Regions from separate parts of the Paenibacillus swuensis genome, predicted to be linked through region 2. Evidence: riboswitches for the same ligand, from Rfam matches in the RefSeq annotation. Region 2 holds a riboswitch; the other holds the start of a gene.
The links. A riboswitch is a leader RNA that binds a small molecule or an ion and turns the genes downstream of it on or off. The one in region 2 is predicted to bind cyclic di-AMP.
Positions count from the first base shown of each region.

Region 1 (7,785 bases), 1.4 Mb from region 2:
TCATATTCATGCCAAGTGGAATCCGGCGAATAAACAGATTAACGGCACCCAGACACTCACTTGGACGAATCCCGGCAAGAACGCGGTCAGTGAAATGTATTTCCACTTGTACCCCAATGCGTTCGAATCCATGGACACCACGTTCATGAAAGAGTCGGGAGGCAAGTTGCGTTCGGACCAAATGCAGGCGGGCAGCTTCGGGTTCATGAACATCACGGCAATGAAAACAGCCGAAGGAACCAATCTGCTGCCGCGGCTGCAACCCGTGCAGCCGGACGACGGCAACAAGAACGACCGAACGCTGGTTAAGCTTCGGTTGCCGGAGCCGGTGCCGCCGAAAGGCAGTATTACCCTGCGCATGGCTTTCGAGGTTCAGCTTCCGCATACATTCGCCAGAATGGGCTACGCCGGCGATTTCGTCATGGCGGGTCAATGGTTCCCGAAGGCCGCCGCCTATGAGTTGGCCGGTACCCGGGGCCGAAGCGCGGAGGGTTGGAACGCCCACCAGTACCACGGCAATTCGGAGTTCTACTCCGATTTCGGCATCTATAACGTGAAGGTCGCCGTACCTTCGAATTACGTCGTTGCCGCGACAGGCTTCCAGACCAAGCCGACCGCGGATAAGAACGGCATCCGCACCTATCAGTTTTACGCGGATGATGTTCATGATTTCGCCTGGTCCGCTTCCCCGCACTTCGTCTATGCGGAGGAACCGTTCTCCGCGCCGAATGTGCCGGGCGTGCGGATCAAGCTCTATTTGGACCCGAAGCATAAAGATTTGCAGGATCGTTATTTCCATGCCGCCAAGTCCGCATTGACGGAATACAGCAAGTGGTATGGCCAGTATCCCTACAGCACCTTGTCGATCGTGGTTCCTCCGGAAGAGGGGAACGGCGCCGGCGGCATGGAGTATCCGACCCTTGTGACGGGTTTCGGGGCATCCACCGAGGATCCCGGCCTCGAGCTTGAACGTGTCGTGGTTCACGAGATCGCGCATCAGTACTGGTACGGTATTGTGGCCAGCAATGAATTTGAGGAAGCTTGGCTGGATGAAGGCTTTGCCTCCTACTCGGAAGACAAGGTCATGGAGAAGGAATACGGGGTCGCGCCCAATCTTCCGGTGGAATCAAGTTACATCACTTCACCCGCTCCGCTGAAGCAGCTGTCGTGGAAATACAACAGCCACAATCATTACGCGGAGAACGTGTATACGCGGGCGAAGCTGGTCCTGTTGGGCATTGAGAAGGAAATCGGGCAGAAAGCGATGAGCCGGGTGATCCGGACCTATTTTGCCAAATGGAAATACAAGCATCCGTCCACTTCCGACTTTCAAGCCGTGCTCGAGCAGATTACCAAGAAAGACTGGGACCGCTACTTCAATCAGTATGTTTACGGCAACATGATGGCGGATTACGCCGTGGAAGATATTCGAACGGAGCGTGTGCGGCAGAACGGAAACACGGTCTATGAACATCGGGTGTACATTCGCAAGCATGGGGCGGATTTCAGCAAAATACCGATCGTATTTCAGTTCGAGGACGGAACCTCCATGAAGAAAATGTGGAACGGAACCGAAGCGCTGACGGAATACAAAATCACGAACGCCTCTCCGCTGGCTTGGGTCGCCATTGATCCGCAATACACCATCGTTGTGGAGAACAAACATATTAACAACTTTATGAAAGCCGATGTGGCAACGGATTCGAACATTCGCTGGAATCTTAGCATTACCAAAATCGTGGAAGCCTTGATCGGCTCCCTGGCATGGTGAGGTGAACCAAGATGATGACGCAATGGGTAAAACAAGGATGGTTTTCGGCCATTCGACAATTTTCGATCATTTTGCTGTTATTTATTTATCAATTATTATGGGGACTTGTGCTCTATCGGTTTATCGAATCCATTGTTTACCCGCTCTTGCGGAGGTACCCCGGAGACGCTTTGGAAACTTCATCCCTGCACTTATTCTTCGCGGAAAGTCAATTTCAGCTTACGAAAACCGGAATCAGCTATTCCTATATCGCCATTCTGGGCGCCCTGTTGTTGATCCGTCTCATCGCTTCACCCCTGATCCAGGCGGGACTCTTTCATTGTATTCACTTGGCCGATGTGAGAGACAAGCGCAAGTTTCTGCATGGCGTGAAACGCTGGGGTCTGTTCTTTATCGGAATGTATTGGCTTCAACTCTTTCTCACCTTGCTGCCGGCCTACTGGATTCTGCCTCATGCGCTCGTCATTTACGACAGTCAGCCGTCCCTGACCCCGATGCTGATGCACTTCAGCCCTTGGCTTGCAGGCTGGATCCTGTATGCGTTCGTCCTGCATCTGATCTTCCTGTCCATCGGGATCGGCAAGGTGAGCGGAGGCAAGCTCCTGCATTCGCTTAAGGTATCCTTCCGTCACCTGATGCCTATGGCGCTTGCCGCGTTGCTTCTGCTATCCATTGCCGGCGGCATCTACGCCGTAACGACGGCCGTGTCGTTGGTCTGGGCCGGGTTGCTTGCGCTCATTATGCATCAAATGTACCACCTGGTCCGTACCCTGCTTAAAGTATGGGGCGTGGCCACACAATACCACCTCTGGCACGCCAAAAGCGGGCTGTAGAGATTACGCGAAAATAAGCCGTTCCTGTAATTCGGGGACGGTTTTTTTGCTGTTTCACGAAAAAAAATGTGACTAATTTGTGACTAAAGGAGGATTTACGAAAAAAAGATCGAATTGTAGGAGAGGAAAAAATAATTAAACTTATCTTTGCCGAGTTCCCGCAAGGGAAACGGGGGATCCATTTTTGGGTGAATTGACCTCGCAACAAAGTGGTCATAGGGAACCTTCTCACCGAACCCTCAAGCTAACCTCGTAGGCACCGGAAGGGGCATCTTTGTTTTGAGAAAAGTTTCAGTGTTCGTACTAGGACTAGCCGTTTCACTATCTTTACAGGTGGGCATGGTTTCAGCCCAGACATCGCTCGACAAAGAAGTGTCGAAATTAGTCGGAATTGATTACAATTACGGCGGAACGACCAAGAGCGGCTTCGATTGCTCCGGATTCACATCTTATGTGTTCGACCGGTTCGATATTGATTTGCCGCACTCTTCCAGATCGCAAGCTCAGCTTGGCTCGAAAGTGAGCAAGGATGAATTGCGCGAAGGGGATTTAGTTTTCTTTGATACAGGCGGAGACGGTATCTCCCATGTTGGTGTTTATGTAGGAGATGGCAGCTTTGCACATGCTTCAAGCAAGAAAGGCGTCAGTATCAGCAAGCTAAGCGATTCTTATTATGTGAAGAGATATGTGACCGCTCGCAGAGTTCTGTCGGAGACTTCCTTTAAACAGGTCATCGCAGAGTAAGTAGTCGGTCTTCCATCCGCAGGCGCCGAGTGCGAATCGGTTTACCTGCCATTCATTAGAGAGCTTCGAAAAGGCGCCGTTACCGCGGACAAGCCTTTCGGGGCTTTATTTTTTCCTGCCGGATACTAAAGGAGCCATTCCAATGTACTTGTTTATGCATAGAAAAGATTTACGAATTGAAGATTTGCGAGCGTTCGACAGACTGCGGGATCAGGGCCAGCCCGGGATACATCTGCTCATTCTGGATCCGGTGTTACTGGATGAAGAGCGGGCTAACGATCACAGCGGCCGTACTTTTCTGCGCGCGGCGGGTCAGCTGATTAAGCAGTATGAACAGGCGGACCGGCATTTAAATCTCCTCTACGGAAATCCGGCCGAGGTGCTTGCTGCGGTGTTGCGCGCGCATCCCGTTACAGAAGTTGTCTTCCACGAAGACTATACTCCCTATGCTCGTCGGCGGGATGGAGCTTTAGCTGAAGCAGCCGCTGCGCATGCCGTACCGGTTTACGCCGTACCTAATGCTACGTTAGCGGATATTGAGTCGTTTCAACAATATTCGGGGAAAAAAGATCCCTATAAAGTATTTACACCATTTTACAGAAAAATGAAAACGTATCTGGAACTTTTTTATTCGCCGGCGTCGGCGGTTTCATTGAAGGATTTGGATACAGTTCGTCTGAACGAAGAGGTGCTGCGTCCCTATGCCGTTCCTCCTGAGGTTCAAGCCTTATTGGAAAGAGCTGCGCCTTCTGCAGAGGAGCCTTCCGCGGAATCGGTGCTTACAACGTTTCTGGAGGAGCGCCTGGAGGATTACGACGCTAAACGAGATGATTATCGCGGCGATTTCACGAGCGGAATCAGCTCGTTGCTGAATACGGGAGCGCTGTCGATCCGCCGCGTGTATGAGCGGCTCCTGGACTGCGAACACCGCGACCCGTGGCTGCGGCAACTGATATGGCGCGAGTTTTACCTGTACCAGGCTCAGCTGGACCCGTTCTTCTTCCGATATGAAGAACAATACGATATGCGTGAGCTGTCGGACGTTCACTTGAAAGCTTGGCGCAGCGGCACGACGGGGATTCCCATCATCGATGCGGCTATGCGGGAGCTGAACGCGACCGGGCGGATGCCGAATCGTCTGCGCATGGTCACAGCCATGTTCCTGACGAAGAACCTGCTCTGCCCGTTTCCGCTGGGAGAGCAGTATTTCCGGCGGAAGCTGGCGGATTACGACCATATTTTGAACCGGGGGGGATGGTTGTGGAGCTCTTCCATCGGTTTCGATGCCGCACCTTACTTCCGGATTATGAACCCCGTCTCGCAATCTGTGAAGTTTGATCCCCGGGGAGAGTACATTCGGCGCTGGCTGCCCGAGCTCGCTCATCTGTCCGACAAGGAGATCCATCAACCCCGGCCTGAGGCCATCGTGGATCTGAAGCTTTCCCGCGCCGTAGCCATCGACCGCTACCGCAGCTTGTTGGCTACCCGAGTAAACCTTGCGGACGCGGATATGGTAGACTGATAGAATCCTTTTGCTCATAGAAAAGGATAAGTTCTGATCAGTAAGGAGAATGAATGACATTGAAGCTGGTATCTTGGAACGTCAACGGCTTGCGAGCCTGTGTGAATAAAGGGTTTATGGACTACTTCAGGGAGATGGACGCCGATCTGTTCTGCCTGCAGGAAACCAAGTTGCAAGAGGGTCAGATTGCGCTGGAACTGGATGGGTACTACCAATTCTGGAACTATGCGGAGAAGAAGGGGTACTCGGGAACGGCGATTTTCAGCAAAAAAGCCCCTCTCTCGGTACGGAACGGCCTCGAAGGCGAACCGGATCCCGAAGGAAGGGTTATTACGCTGGAATTTGAGCATTTCTATCTCGTGAATGTCTATTCGCCCAATGCCCGCCGCGACCTCTCCAGACTGGATTTCAGATTGGATTGGGAGGACCGTTTCAGAGCTTATCTGATGAAGCTGGACGCAGATAAACCCGTGATGGTTTGCGGAGATCTGAATGTCGCTCACCAGGAGATTGATCTGAAGAATCCGAAGCCGAACCTCGGCAATTCCGGATTCACCCTGGAAGAGCGGGGCAAGATGACGGAGCTGCTGGGATCCGGCTTCGTGGATACGTTCCGACATTTCTATCCGGACCGGGCGGAAGTTTACTCTTGGTGGTCCTATATGCCCGGAGTCCGGTCCCGAAATGTCGGATGGCGTATCGATTACTTCTTAGCTTCCACACGTTTAGAGGATGCGCTGGTTGATGCGGGAATTGATTGCGATATAACCGGAAGCGACCATTGCCCGGTTGTATTGGAGATTACAATTTAAGGCTGGTAGTTTCCGATACGCCACTGTTGATGACTGCCGGCTGCGGATGCGTAATTCGGCTGGTAATGGTCCTGTGCACGCTGCTCAAGATACTCTAACTGTTCCGTACGTTGCGGAACCGGCGGGCCGATCAAGACGGATTCTGTAAGCGGCGCAAGCACTTGCTCCAGCTCTTCCCCGTTAATGCCGTAGGCGAGTTGTAACACATCTTTCGGCGTTTTCAGGAGCACATCGGACTCGAGTACGGTTTCCGGCAAGCTGTTATCGAACACTGCCAAAAATTGCGTATTGTCCTCCATAGCCACCTGCCAGTGGAACCAGCCCATCGGAATGTAGACGGTTTGCGCCGCTTTCAACCGGTAGCTGAGCAATTCTTTGGTGTTCGGGTTTAGAACAGAAATGACGATTTCACCTTTGACAACATAAACGAGCTCTGCGGAATTCGGATGCCAGTGCGGCTCAACAATGTTCCCTTGGCTTAAGTAGATGTCCAGCAAGGCCAGGTCTTTCAACACGGGCAATTGCGTTTTGGTCAGGGCGTAGATGAAGTTCTGGTCATTCTTCTTGAAGAGCACGGTGTTCTTCATATCGTAAGCTAAATTGAGTTGAGGGGAAGCCAAATCCATTCCTTCATAACGTTCGAACATGGGGATTCCTGCCTTTCGGTATTGGGCTATTGTCACCATACTCTATGCATCTGCCCAGAATGAAGTGCTTGTGTACTATAAGATCTATAAGAAAACCTCTATCGAGGCTGGATCATGTTGCTTGGTCAACTGCCAAGTATGATTGTATTTCAACACCGATGCTGGGTTATCCCGAAGAATCAGGCAAAAATAATATCCGTTCTTTTCAAAAAAACACTTGATACAAGAGCATTTGTTTGGTATTCTATAACATATTAAGAACGCTTGTTCCCATTTTATGGGTGATGAAGTGAGGATTATGTCTACTTGTGAAGTAACTTTCGATCATACCACTGAGCCTTCGGGATAACCCAGCATTTCAGTCCAAATAAGGTTCAGCAACACCCCATAATTTATATACTATATATTAAGAAAAGGACCAGAAAGCTCTCTCACGAGCAGCTTCCGGTCCTTCTTCATGTTATGCGAATTGCGCCCCGCTCAACCGCGCATAGGCGCCGCCCGCCGCGAGCAGCTCCTCGTGACGGCCTTCCTCTTCGATGCCCTTCTCGGTCACCACCAGGATCCGGTCCGCATGGCGGATGGTCGCTAACCTGTGAGCGATAATCAGCGTCGTCCGATTATGCGACAAGCGCTCCAGCGCCTGCTGGATAAGCTGCTCCGTCTCGGTGTCGAGCGCGGATGTCGCCTCGTCCAGTATCAGAATCGGCGGATTCTTCAGGAAGATTCGCGCGATGGACAGCCTCTGACGTTGCCCGCCGGACAGCTTCAGCCCCCGCTCCCCGATGAACGTATCGAGCCCTTCAGGCAGCGATGCAATCAGAGAGTCAAGCGACGCCTGGCTGGCGGCGGCCACAATCTCTTCCTCGGACGCCCCCAAGCGGCCGTAAGCAATGTTCTCGCGAATGGTTCCGTTAAACAGGAACACATCCTGTTGCACAACGCCGATCTGGTTGCGCAGCGACGTCTGCTTCATCTTGCGGATATCCATCCCGTCGATGGATATCTCCCCGCTGTCGATTTCGTAGAATCGCGGAATCAGGCTGCACAGCGTGGACTTACCGGCGCCGGAAGGCCCGACCAAAGCTACCGTCTCTCCGGCGTTCAGCTTCAAGTTCATGTTGCGGAGCACATGCGCGTGATTCTCGTACCCGAAGGTGACGTTACGGAATTCAATGTCGCCCCGCAACCGGGCAACTTCCACCGCATCCTTGGCATCCTTCACGTCAGGCTCGGTATCCATCAGCTCGCAAAACCGTTTAAACCCGGCCATCCCCTTCGGATACAACTCCAGCAAAGCATTAATTTTCTCAATCGGACGCAGAAAAATATTCACATACAACAAGAAACCGACCAGCTCACCGTAGCTCAATTTCCCTTGGTAAGCGAACCAGGTGCCGAAGATCAGAACGGTCAGCGTAATGAACCGCGTCAACATGTAAATGCCGGACAGGCT
Region 1 covers NZ_CP011388.1:1,409,111-1,416,895, forward strand. The annotation lists gene SY83_RS06020 (M1 family metallopeptidase) at 1-1,771, shown strand, start outside; gene SY83_RS06025 (hypothetical protein) at 1,783-2,604, shown strand; cyclic di-AMP (ydaO/yuaA leader) riboswitch at 2,743-2,878, shown strand; gene SY83_RS06030 (C40 family peptidase) at 2,884-3,348, shown strand; gene SY83_RS06035 (cryptochrome/photolyase family protein) at 3,491-4,870, shown strand; gene SY83_RS06040 (exodeoxyribonuclease III) at 4,930-5,682, shown strand; gene SY83_RS06045 (cupin domain-containing protein) at 5,679-6,329, opposite strand; gene SY83_RS06050 (ABC transporter ATP-binding protein) at 6,790-7,785, opposite strand, start outside.
Region 1: another riboswitch for cyclic di-AMP. It lies ahead of SY83_RS06030 (C40 family peptidase); the one in region 2 lies ahead of SY83_RS12360 (hypothetical protein).

Region 2 (7,785 bases):
TGCTCCGATTACATACCTGCTGAGCTTGTCGTTGAGCTTGGTGTTTATGCTGGTCCTGAAAGACTTCATCAAAGAAGCTAAACGCCAGGAGCAGCTGCAACTCACGAATGAAACGCTTCAGGTGCTTTACCGGGATTCAGAAGAAAAGACGGAAAAGCTGCAAATCGCTACCAAGGAGCTGGAGGAGAGCAACCGACAGATTGTACGGGCTTCCCGTTATAAATCCGAATTTCTGGCCAATATGTCGCATGAGCTGCGCACGCCGCTGAACTCGATGCTGGTGCTTTCGCAAATGCTGGAGGAGAATGCGGACGAGCGGCTTTCGGAGGAAGAGGTTCGTTATGCGGGTTTAATCTACACGTCGGGCAAAGATTTATTGAGGCTCATAGATGACATTCTGGATTTGTCCAAAATTGAAGCAGGTCACATGACACTCCAACTGGAAAATTGCAATATCAGCGAGCTGTGTTTGCATATGGAACAATTTTATCGGCCGGTAGCGGAACTTAAAAAAATCGCATTGCGTGTGCAGGTTGAAAGTGATGTTCCCAAAATGATTAACACCGACCCTCAACGGTTGCAACAAATTCTAATGAACCTGTTGTCCAATGCCATTAAATTTACCGGGGACGGAATAGTGTTATTAACGGTATACAAGCTTTCTGACGGGACGGGAAACTCGGGTCGGAACCCGCAGTCAGGCCATTGGCTTGTCTTCTCCGTGCAAGATACCGGGATCGGCATCCCTGAGGAGGAGCAAGAGCTTGTGTTTCATTCGTTCTATCAGGCCGACGGAACAACCAGCCGTAAATATGGGGGAACAGGGCTGGGCTTGTCCATATCCAAACAATTTGCCGTATTGATGGGCGGGTTTATGGATGTCGAAAGCCGCGAGGGACTGGGTAGTCGATTTTCACTGTATCTGCCATGGGATTCCATCCTCACGGAAGATTCCGAAGTTGGCCGAGTGTCCTCGGAACTTAGCCCTGAATTCCCGGCAACCCGCATCATCTCCAAGATCGGAACGGGTGCGGCTCCTGCAGTCGCTTCTTCACAAGTAAGCTTAACGGAAGCGATACGTGTGTTGTTGGTTGACGATGACCCGAATAACAATTATGCCTTAGGGGCTGCTTTGGGACAAAAAGGGATTCAAGTGCTCTCCGCTCCCTCCGGAAAAGACGCTATCCGGCTTCTGGAAGAAGTGACGGGGATCGACGCGGTCCTGATGGATATCATGATGCCGGGTATGGACGGTTTAGAAACGATACGCAGAATCAGAAGCAACCCCCGCTTTGAACATCTGCCTATCATCGCGGTTACCGCCAAGGCGTTGGATCAGGACCGGGAAGACGGCCTGGCCGCGGGTGCCACCGATTATATGAAGAAGCCGATTGATGTTAAGGAGCTTCTGAAAAAGCTGCAACAATTGAAATAACTCTAACCGTGAGGATAAGGGCACCGCGCATGCCGATAATTAGGTTTCATGTCCGTCTCGGCGTAGGGTTTGTGCCACACTTGGGTGGTAGCCGGCGACATCGGCGGGATGAGCCAGGACCACCGCCCGTTCACTTCGCGCCCGCACGCGGCTTCTTTGCGTTCGAAGATCGCGAATTGCTCCGCGGCTGAATGGTGATCCACGATGCTGACGCCTTTGGACTTGTAAGAGTGGAGAACGGCGCGGTTGAGCTCAACTAACGCCTGATCCTTCCATAGTGACGTGTTCGTGGATGTATCGAGTCCGAAAATTTCCGCAACGGCCGGCAATTGATTGTAGCGGTCCTTGTCCGCAAGGTTTCGCGCCCCGATCTCTGTTCCCATATACCAACCGTTGAACGGCGCAGCCGTGTACTGCAGCCCGCCGAGATCCAGAGTCATATCGGAGATGAAGGGAACGGCATACCACCGGAGTCCCAGTTCAGCAAATTCCTCGTTTTCCGGATGGCTTAAAGGCACCTCAAGGACAAGCTCGTCCGGAATGGCAAACCACCGCGGCGTTCGGTCATTGATCTGGATTAACAATGGCAAAATATCGTAAGCCGTTCCGGCGCCGCGCCAGCCCAAATGCATACACAACTGGGTAAACGCAACGGACCCCGGATCACCTGTTACCCCTTCGGGCGCGGCGTAACCGGCATAACGTACTAACTGATGATTGAGAATTCGGATGACCCGGCCCTCTGCGGCAGGAGCAAAAACCGTAATCGCCGCACGTACTCTGCCCTCATTCGTTGCATAAGCCATATGAGCTAAAAGCGCTTCGGCTACGGCTTCCTCGGTGTCCGCTCCGCGGGCGTCGAACAGGTCCAGCCCTTCCCAGAATAACCTGCCGATGCATCTGCTGTTATTTCTCCATGCCATCCGCGACCCGTAGGTCAGTTCCTCCAAGGTATGGGTGTACGTACCTTCCCGATCCCATTCGCGCTCCACTTCTTCCAATCTTTGTTCCGTTTGTTCAGGGGATTTCCCTAACTCTTTATAACAAATACGGATAAAGGCCAATGCTTCTTCCTTGCTCCGCTCTTCATGCTCTGTAGTCATAATTACCTAGTTCCTCCATGCTGAAAATCCTACATACTCCATTATATAGAAGAGTACACTTAAATCCAAAATATCCATCTAATGTTACATATATTGACATACAACTCGAATCCCCTTATCATGATTCTTATATAGCGTTATGGTGTTATATTATTTAACATTATCCGAACATGGGAGGGGAGCGCCTATGCGCAAAATGGAACGAATCCAAAGCGCGCCCTATCCGCTGGAAGGCTTTTACGATGAGATGTTCTGTGAAGGCCCCGGAGTGCGTACCCATTATGACCAAGTCTATCAACGGTTTGCCGCAATTCATAAGGAAGAACTCTCCGCTAAGCAAAGGGCAACCGAGCGAAGAATGATGGAAGAAGGCATCACGTTCACGCTCTATAATCCGGATCAGATGCAGCCGTTGGAACGAACGATCCCTTTTGACCTCATCCCGAGAATCATCCCCAAGAATGAATGGCTTCGTCTGGAAGCCGGATTAATTCAACGGGTGAAGGCCTTGAACCGTTTTGTACACGATGTGTATCATGAACAACGGATCATTAAGGCGGGGATTGTGCCTCGCAAGATGATTGTGGCGAACTGCTACTTCCGTCCTGAAATGAAGGGGGTAGAGGTGCCCGGCGGCAATTATATTACAACATCCGGTATCGATTTAATTCGCGATCATCAGGGTGAATATTACGTGCTTGAAGATAATTTACGCTCCCCTTCCGGTTTCTCCTATCTGTTCAAAAGCCGCACCATGATGAACCGCTTGTTTCCGGAGCTTGCTTTCTCTTGTTCCATACGGGATGTGGAGCACAGCTTGAATCATTTCCTTACCGTACTCCGCAGTCTTTCTCCCAATCGCAACCGAGAGCCCGTCATCGCCTTGTTGACCCCCGGGCAATATAATTCCGCTTATTATGAACATACATTTCTGGCTCAGCAGATGGGAATCCATCTTGTGGAGGGCCGCGATTTAACCATTATGGATCACAAAGTGTATATGCGAGGTCTCAAAGGTTTGCGCCAAGTCGACGTCATCTACCGAAGGATCGACGATGAGTATCTGGATCCGCTCAGCTTTAGCCCGGATTCCATGCTGGGTCTGGCAGGCATTATGAACGCTTACCGCGCGGGGAATTTAGCCATCGCCAATGCGCCGGGTACGGGGGTCGCGGATGACAAAGCCATCTATATTTACGTGCCGGATATGATTCGCTTTTATTTGCAGGAAGAGCCGATTCTGAACAATGTGCCTACCTATTTGATGAGCGATGACGCCGATAGGGCTTTTGTATTGGAAAACCTGCAGGAGATGGTCGTGAAGGAAACTTCCTTATCCGGAGGATACGGCATGCTGATTGGGCCGGCGGCATCGGCGCAAGAGCTGAAGGATTTTGCCATGAATATTCGAAACTACCCCGGCCGCTATATCGCGCAGCCTACCGTCCAACTTTCCCGCGCCCCGGTTATGCAACAAGGCAGTATGGTGCCGAGACATGTGGATTTAAGAGCTTTTGTGCTGGCTGGTGCGAATGAGAGTTTTCATGTGGTTCCCGGGGGGCTCACCCGCGTGGCGATGACCGAAGGTTCGCTCGTTGTTAATTCTTCGCAAGGCGGAGGTTGCAAGGATACATGGGTGTTGAGTTAAAGCGCGAGTCCATTGCGGATGTGAAAAAAGGAGAGATGCGGCATGCTGAATCGGAATGCGGAAGCTCTGTTCTGGGTGGGAAGGTATATTGAACGGGCGGAAAACCATGCAAGATTAATCAATGTCCACTATCATATCCAGCATGAAGGGGATTTCGACAGCGAAGAGCATAAGTGGGCCCGGCTGATTGACGCGCTCGGTTTGCGTAAAGGGTATATGGAGCAGTTCACCTCGTTTACGGAACGCGACGTGCTTTCATTCATTACGCTGGATCGGGGCAACTCGAATTCTTTGTTTTCTTGTGTAAGTCAGGCCAGGAATAACCTGAGAACGCTGCGGGAGAAGTTGCCCAGTGAGCTGTGGGACATGATGAATTCCTTCTATTTATGGCTCGGGGAGAAGCAAGTGAACGATATTTTCAGAGAATCGCCGGATCCTTTCTACACGCAAATTAAAGAGAGAGCCGCCATGTTCTATGGAGCGGAACAATCGGTGATGCCCCGGGAGAATGAATGGCACTTCATGGAGAGCGGACGATTTCTGGAACGGGCGGAGAACACGGTTCGCATTGTCCATTCGGTCGCGGGTGCGATTAAGGAAGATCAGGCGCCTCCTTATCCGTATTTACTGGCGATATTGAAATCGGTGAGCGGCTATCAGGCCTTCCGCAAATATTACGCGGACGCGGTATCGATTGAGCCCATACTAGAATTTTTGCTGGTCAACACGAAATTCCCCCGATCCGTACACTATGCGTTCGCGATGATGGAGCAGCACCTGGAGGGCATCGAGTTGGAATCGCCGGAAACCTTGGTTCCGAGGCAACGGGCCATTCGGCAAGCAGGTAAAATTAAAGCGGACCTCGCCTATCTCGAAAGAGAAGATTTGAGATTGCCTTATGTATTGCCGATTCTGGACCATATGGCTCAAGCTTGTCAGAAACTGGGGGGTTCGATGGCGTCCGCCTTTTTTCAGATGGAGGGAGCTTCCGCATGAAGTTGCAAATTTACCACACCACACGTTACCTCTACGAGGAAGCCGTTACGGACAGCGTCAACGAGCTTCGGCTTACGCCGCGGACCAATGAAAGACAATCTTGTTATCATCATGAAGTCCTTGTGGAACCTGCGGCGTCTATGCTGACTTATGAAGATTATTTCGGCAACCGGGTGCATGCGTTCACAGTTAATCAGCCGCATAAAGAGCTGGTCATCCGTACCCGTGCAACGGTAGTTACGATGGACGGGTTGATTAAGGAATCCGCAAAGATGTCGCCGGTGGAAGAATGGGGACGATTGCGCGGCGAAGAGCTGCAAAACCGCTACATTGAATATCTGTTGCCGACGGCCTATACGGATCAGACTCAGGAAGTTCGTAATTATGCCAACCGCTATCCTTTTGATGGTAGCGGTGGTTTGGCCCTATGGACGCGGCGGCTTTCCTCCGGGATCCACGCGGATTTCACGTATGATCCGGAGGTATCCGACGTGCATACCACCGTTAGCCAGACGCTGCAGCTTCGCCGCGGCGTCTGCCAGGACTACGCACACCTGATGATATCGGTGTGCAAGGTGATGGGGATACCCGCGAGATACGTGAGCGGGTATCATTATGTGGGCGACCTGCAGGGCGGGAGCGCGGACTTCGAGCAGGCGTCTCACGCCTGGGTCGAAGTGTACGTGCCCGGCCCGGGCTGGGTCGGCCACGATCCGACCAACGACGCGGAGGTCGATTGGCGTTATGTGAAGTTGGGGCACGGCCGGGACTACAAGGACATCGTGCCCGTCAAGGGCGTCTACCGCGGCTCGGGCGCACAGCGCCTCGAGGTGAAGGTGGACGTGAGCCGGGTGGAGGGCTGACGCCTGGCTGGGGCGGGGGCTGCGCGAGGCTGCGCCCGCTAGCGGCGCGAAAGGCCGTTGGAGCGAGGGCTTGGCCGGCTAACGGCGCCAAAGGCCGTAAGAGCGCGAGGCTTCGCTCGCTAGCGGCGCAAAAGTCCGTTAGAGCGCGAGCCAAGTCCGCTAACGGCGCAAAAGGCCGTTAGAGCGCGAGCCCGGTCCGCTAACGGCGCCAAAGGCCGTAAGAGTGCGAACCAGGCCCGCTAACGGCGCAAAAGGCCATTGGAGCGCGAGCCCGGTCCGCTAACGGCGCCAAAGGCCGTAAGAGCGCGAGCCAAGCCCGCTAACGGCGCCAAAGGCCGTTAGAGCGCGAGCCCGGCCCGCTAACGGCGCCAAAGGCCGTTAGAGCGCGAGCTCGGTCCGCTAACGGCGCCAAAGGCCGTTAGAGCGCGAATCTGCACTAGCTAACGGCCCTCCCGCCTACAACACCGCGAAGTAGGCTCTCGATTTCTCCACCAGGGTAGCCGTATCCAGCTGAAAGCCGGTCCCGTAGAGCGATTCGCATGTAGTGCAGAGCGGTTGCGGCTCAGGGTATGCATCCTCTGTCAGCCAAGCTCCTTCCAAGCTCAGGGAGACCACTTGCATTGCCGTGCATCCCGGGCCAATTAGATAGTCTTTATGGAAGCTTAACGCGTATCCTTGTCTCCGCAGACGACTGGCTTGCTCTACCGTATCCAACAAAGAATGCTGAGCATTCTTTGTTGGATATGAAGAACGGGGACGCCATGCTCCGCATCGAATGGAACAGCGCCTGTCATGTGACCGAGGGTTGCCTGATTCGCGGAATACAGCCCTTCCATACCTCCGCCGACCGCAATTGGTATCATCTCTGTCCACTTCATATTCTGACGGCGCGCGACCACATCGAGTAAAGCCATCTTCACCAGCTCCGTGCGGACCGTTCCCCACATCCCCGCGTGTTCAATTACTCTGTTCAATGCTTCGGTTATTGTTAAATTCCTTAATTTCTGCAAGAAAGCGGCCCATTTCACTATGTCAAAAGAGGGCGCGTTAACGGCCATAATACATTCGCCCCATCCGGTCTGGCCTCCGCAACTGATCTTTAATACTCCGTATCGGCAATTTTCCAGCGTTTAGTGCGAGGAGGATACGGCATCAAAAAAGCCGCACAAAGAGAAGGTCTCTTCGCGCGGCTTCAAATCATGCGGCGATGCGCCGCAAACTTTAGTCCGAATGTAGGCCTCTCTCGAATACGCTTGCGAGGTTAGCTGCCGGATTCGGGCGTGAGAGTCGCCCTACGCGTCTTGACCTTAAACGGCCGTCCGCGATTCACCCCATCGGCGTGGGCCGAAGTGGGTTCCCCCGCTTCCCCTTAGGGAATTCAGCGATGATTAGTTTAAACAAAAACGATCATACACCCGTACTCATTCCCTTGTCTAACGGAATTAAACGCATTTCTGATTTGAATCCGGCAAAAATCGCTGATAAGGGCGATTTTTAAGGCCTAAATACAGGTTTATCTCATCGGGAAACGGTTCAGTCTCCTTCCGTCTCGTTATATTAAAATCCAGGAAGAAGATGGTTATTCATTCCTCCTAAACAGGCTTACACCATTCTTGAAACCCTTGATCGTATTTTAGTAAAACGAAGATATAATGAGATATTTGTATTTATGAAGAGTTCACAAGCTTTGTAAGCGCACCAACAATCTCTTTTGACCGAATTAGCCTCTACAAGCTACCC
Region 2 covers NZ_CP011388.1:2,785,814-2,793,598, forward strand. The annotation lists gene SY83_RS12330 (ATP-binding response regulator) at 1-1,435, shown strand, start outside; gene SY83_RS12340 (nitric oxide synthase oxygenase) at 1,438-2,538, opposite strand; gene SY83_RS12345 (circularly permuted type 2 ATP-grasp protein) at 2,726-4,186, shown strand; gene SY83_RS12350 (alpha-E domain-containing protein) at 4,229-5,182, shown strand; gene SY83_RS12355 (transglutaminase family protein) at 5,179-6,045, shown strand; gene SY83_RS23090 (hypothetical protein) at 6,502-6,762, opposite strand; gene SY83_RS12360 (hypothetical protein) at 6,747-7,019, opposite strand; cyclic di-AMP (ydaO/yuaA leader) riboswitch at 7,281-7,439, opposite strand.